Regions from separate parts of the Pseudoalteromonas sp. JB197 genome, predicted to be linked through region 2. Evidence: predicted binding sites of a transcription regulator. Region 2 holds the regulator's gene; the other holds the start of a gene.
What was found. The regulator NrdR, encoded in region 2, represses ribonucleotide reductase genes. The targets are predictions, from matches to a motif close to AAACACNANATNTNGTGTTT.

Region 1: a site for NrdR is predicted at 1,098-1,117, ahead of nrdA (class 1a ribonucleoside-diphosphate reductase subunit alpha). Genes of this name have one in related genera too.

The regions. Positions count from the first base shown of each region.
Region 1 covers NZ_NRGZ01000001.1:1,213,168-1,215,651, forward strand. Annotated here, with positions in the region: gene nrdA (class 1a ribonucleoside-diphosphate reductase subunit alpha) at 1-974, opposite strand, end outside; gene CIK86_RS05760 (HAD-IA family hydrolase) at 1,387-2,067, opposite strand; gene ubiG (bifunctional 2-polyprenyl-6-hydroxyphenol methylase/3-demethylubiquinol 3-O-methyltransferase UbiG) at 2,067-2,484, opposite strand, start outside.
Region 2 covers NZ_NRGZ01000001.1:362,596-365,079, forward strand. Annotated here, with positions in the region: gene glyA (serine hydroxymethyltransferase) at 1-1,251, shown strand, start outside; gene nrdR (transcriptional regulator NrdR) at 1,356-1,805, shown strand; gene ribD (bifunctional diaminohydroxyphosphoribosylaminopyrimidine deaminase/5-amino-6-(5-phosphoribosylamino)uracil reductase RibD) at 1,808-2,484, shown strand, end outside.

The DNA.
Region 1 (2,484 bases), 850 kb from region 2:
ACCCCGCGGTTATTTTTAAGTACTAACAGGTTTTCTACTTCTAAATGCCAAAGCGGGTAGAACAAGGTTGCTGCGCCGCCACGTACACCGCCTTGCGAACAGCTTTTAACCGCTGTTTGAAAGTGCTTATAAAAAGGAATACAACCCGTATGGTACGCTTCGCCATTGCGAATGTGGCTACCCAGTGCACGAATGCGACCTGCGTTAATGCCAATGCCGGCACGTTGCGATACGTATTTAACAATTGCAGACGAGGTGGCGTTAATTGAATCAAGGCTGTCACCACATTCAATTAATACACACGAGCTAAACTGGCGTGTTGGCGTACGAACACCTGCCATAATTGGCGTAGGCAGTGAAATTTTAAACAATGAAATCGCATCGTAAAAACGTTTTATATACGCAATACGTGTATCGCGAGGGTAGTCAGCAAACAAGCTAGCTGCGACTAAAATATATAAAAACTGCGCGCTTTCATAAATCTCACCGGTTACACGGTTTTGAACTAAGTATTTACCTTCAAGCTGTTTAACCGCAGCATAACTAAAGTTAAGGTCACGGCTGTGATCTAGGTATTCGTCTAATTCGTCAAGCTCTTGCTCGGTGTAATCTACCAGTAGGTGAGCGTCGTAGCGTTTGTCGCCAACCATTTTTGTTACATGATCAAATAAACGTGGTGGCTCAAATTGGCCATACGCTTTTTTACGTAAATGGAATACAGCTAAACGTGCTGACAAATACTGATAATCAGGAGATTCTTTTGAAATCTGATCGGCTGCAGCTTTAATGATGGTTTCGTGAATATCTTTAGTACGAATACCGTCGTAAAATTGAATGTGTGATTTTAATTCAACTTGCGAAACCGAAACGTTATTTAACCCTTCGGCGGCCCATTCAATAACGCGATGGATCTTGTCAAGATCAAGTGGCTCTTTACGGCCGTCACGTTTGCTTACAGATAACTGTTGGTTCATAGTTTTGCCTGTATTCCTTGGAAATTAAGTATTTTGACCAATGATTAATACTCCAAAATAACAGAGTATCTATTCATTTATTATTGTTTACACCAATTCAGGCGATTTTATTGAATAACATTTAGCCACAATATCTGGTGTTGTTCAAATTAGAGATCACAAGATAGTGTGGTCCGCGTTGTTTTGCAAGGGACAGAATTGCCCCTAATTGTGGATAACGTCGGGATAACACATTTGTGTTAGTAAGCATTAACCTTCGAACATTCGGTTAAGTTGAAATTTACAAAAATCAACTAAGGATCTACTAAATTTACGCTTTTTAAAAATATATTTTGACTGCTTTTTTTATCAGCAGGCTTTGTGTGAAAACTAACACAATCACAATATATAGTGTTTGATAATTAACATAGCACTATATATGGTTAAAACCTTCAATAGGGCTTTGCCAATTAAAATCGGCCTGCCAGCTCAAAACTTCGGTTAAGTTAGGCACGTAACCCCAAAGTGCGGTTGCGGTGTGCATACCTGCCGCTTTACCTGCTTGAATGTCACGCAAAGCATCGCCAATGTACAAGCAACGATTAGGCGCAACGCCCATTAGCTTGGCACAATGTAGTAAAGGTAAAGGCGAAGGTTTAGCTTCAGCTAAAGTATCGCCACTGATAACCACGCAGGCATTTTTTAAAGCAGGGATCGCGGCTACTAAAGGGGCGGTTAAAAATCCGGGTTTGTTAGTCATGATCCCCCATTTGATGTTTTTTCGCTCCAGTTCGAAAAGTAGTGGCTCAATACCAGCAAAGCACGTGGTGTGTTTGGCTATGTTAGCCGCGTAGGCATCAATTAATTGCTTAACGAGTTGTGCTTGCGGTTGCTCACCCCATTTATCTTTAAAACCGACCTCTAACAAGGCTGCTGCGCCATTAGATGCAGCAGCGCGATATACCTCACGACTTACTGTATCTAATTGCTGCGAACGCAGTACGGTATTTAAAGCTGCACCTAAGTCATCAGCGGTATCGAGTAAAGTGCCATCTAAGTCAAATAAAAAAGCATCGTACTCTATAGTAGGTGACGTTGATTGAGAGCTAGCCATTACGCTAACTTCTCAAAATGCAGAATATAATTTACGCTTACGTCGGTATTAAGCGAGTACTGCTTAGATAATGGATTATAAGATAACCCAGCACTGGCGCGCACTTTTAAACCCGCTTGTTCAGCCCAGGCAATTAACTGTGCTGGTTTAATAAACTTTTTATGATCGTGAGTGCCTTCAGGCACCATTTTTAATAACTTTTCTGCACCAATAATGGCGTACAAATAGGCTTTAGGGGTTTTATTAAGTGTTGAAAAAAACACATCAGCACCGGGTTTTGCAAGCTCTGCAACAGCATGAATAATAGAAGCCGGATCGGGTACATGCTCCAGCATTTCCATACAGGTTACTACATCAAAGCGAGCAGGGTGCTCGGATGCATATTGTTCAGCAGGTACTTTAATATACTCTACATGT
Region 2 (2,484 bases):
GAACGTAGCATGAATATTTCAGATTTTGACCCAGAGTTATTTGACGCAATTGCAAAAGAAACTGCGCGCCAAGAAGATCACATTGAATTAATCGCTTCTGAAAACTACTGTAGCCCACGCGTACTAGAAGCACAGGGTTCACAGTTAACTAATAAATACGCAGAAGGTTATCCGGGCAAACGTTACTATGGCGGTTGTGAGCATGTAGACGTTGTTGAGCAATTAGCGATTGACCGTGCTAACGAACTATTTGGTTCTGACTACGCAAACGTACAACCACATGCTGGTTCGCAAGCAAATGCGGCCGTTTTTTTAGCATTGTTAAACGCCGGTGATACCGTACTAGGTATGAGCTTAGCTCATGGCGGCCATTTAACGCATGGTTCACACGTAAACTTTTCAGGTAAGCTTTATAATGCAATTCAGTATGGCCTAGATGAAACTACAGGCGAAATTGATTACGCACAGGTTGAAGCGCTAGCGCTTGAGCACAAACCAAAAATGATTATTGGTGGCTTCTCAGCATACTCAGGTATTGTTGATTGGGCTAAATTACGTGAAATTGCTGATAAAATTGGCGCTTACTTTTTTGTAGATATGGCGCACGTTGCTGGTTTAATTGCGGCGGGTATTTACCCAAGCCCAGTTCCTCACGCACATGTTGTTACTACAACTACACATAAAACCTTAGCAGGCCCTCGTGGTGGTTTAATTATTTCGGCATGTGGCGACGAAGCTATTTACAAAAAGCTTAACAGTGCTGTTTTCCCTGGTGGCCAAGGCGGTCCTTTATGTCATGTTATTGCTGCTAAAGCTGTGGCATTTAAAGAAGCCCTACAACCAGAATTTAAAGTATACCAAACACAAGTTGTTAAAAATGCACAAGCTATGGTTGCTGTTATGCAGGAACGTGGCTACAAAATTGTATCTGACAAAACTGAAAACCACTTATTCTTACTTGATTTAATCAATAAAGATATTACCGGTAAAGATGCTGATGCTGCTTTGGGTAACGCTCATATTACAGTTAACAAAAACTCAGTGCCTAACGATCCACGTTCACCGTTTGTAACATCTGGCCTACGTATTGGTTCACCTGCAATCACTCGTCGTGGTTTTAAAGAAGCAGAATCTAAAGAGCTTGCTGGCTGGATCTGTGACGTACTAGATAACATCAATGATGAATCAGTACAGGCGCAAGTAAGAGAAAAAGTAAAAGCAATTTGTGCAAAACTACCTGTTTACGCTTAATAAAAGTAAAACAGTAATTTAGATCACAATCGCTTAGTTTTTTGCTAAGATAAAGGCCGCTTTAAAGCGGCCTTTTTTGTTTTTTAAAACGGAAGTACCTAGCTATGCATTGCCCATTTTGTACCGCAAAAGATACCAAAGTTATTGACTCTCGCCTGGTTGGCGGTGGTCACCAAGTGCGTCGTCGTCGTGAATGCAATGACTGCCATGAGCGTTTTACTACGTTTGAGGGCGCAGAACTGGTTATGCCACGGGTAATAAAACAAGATGGCAGCCGCGAACCCTTTAACGAAGATAAATTGTTAAATGGTTTAAACCGCGCACTGGAAAAACGCCCCGTAAGTACCGAACAAGTAGAAGAAGTAGTTAATATAATAAAGTCGCAATTACGCGCAACCGGCGAGCGAGAGGTTTCGAGCCATTTAGTGGGAGAGTGCATTATGGAAGCGCTTAAAAAGCTCGATAAAGTAGCTTATGTGCGCTTTGCCTCGGTGTATCGCTCGTTTGAAGATATTCGCGAATTTGGCGAAGAAATTGCCCGTTTAGGGGAGTAAGTATGCAAAGCGACTGTGTTTTTAACCAAGATGACGAAATGTATATGGCACGTGCTATAGAACTGGCTAAAAAAGGCCGGTTTACTACCACGCCTAATCCAAACGTAGGTTGTGTATTAGTTAAAAACAATGAAATAGTAGGCGAGGGATTTCATCAGCTTGCCGGACAAGGGCATGCAGAAGTAAATGCACTTGCTATGGCTGGCAGTAAAGCAAAAGGCGCAACTGCTTATGTTACGCTTGAGCCATGTAGCCATTATGGTCGTACACCACCGTGCGCAGAAGGTTTAAAAGCCGCCGGTGTGGTAAAAGTAATTGCCGCTATGGTCGATAGCAATCCACAAGTGGCTGGTAAGGGGCTGAAAATACTCAGCGACGCTGGTATTGAGGTTGCGTATGGGTTACTTGAAGCACAGGCTAGGGCGCTTAATTTAGGCTTTTTTAAACGCATGGAGCATGGCCTGCCCTATGTAACGTGTAAAATGGCCGCCAGTATTGATGGTAAAACGGCGCTTAATAATGGCCAAAGTAAGTGGATAACAGGCGCAGCAGCACGCCAAGACGTACAGTTATATCGTGCACAAAGTTGCGCTATTTTAACCGGTGCCGACACAGTATTAGTAGATGACGCTAAATTAAATGTGCGTAAAAATGAATTACCGCAGGCATTACCTACACA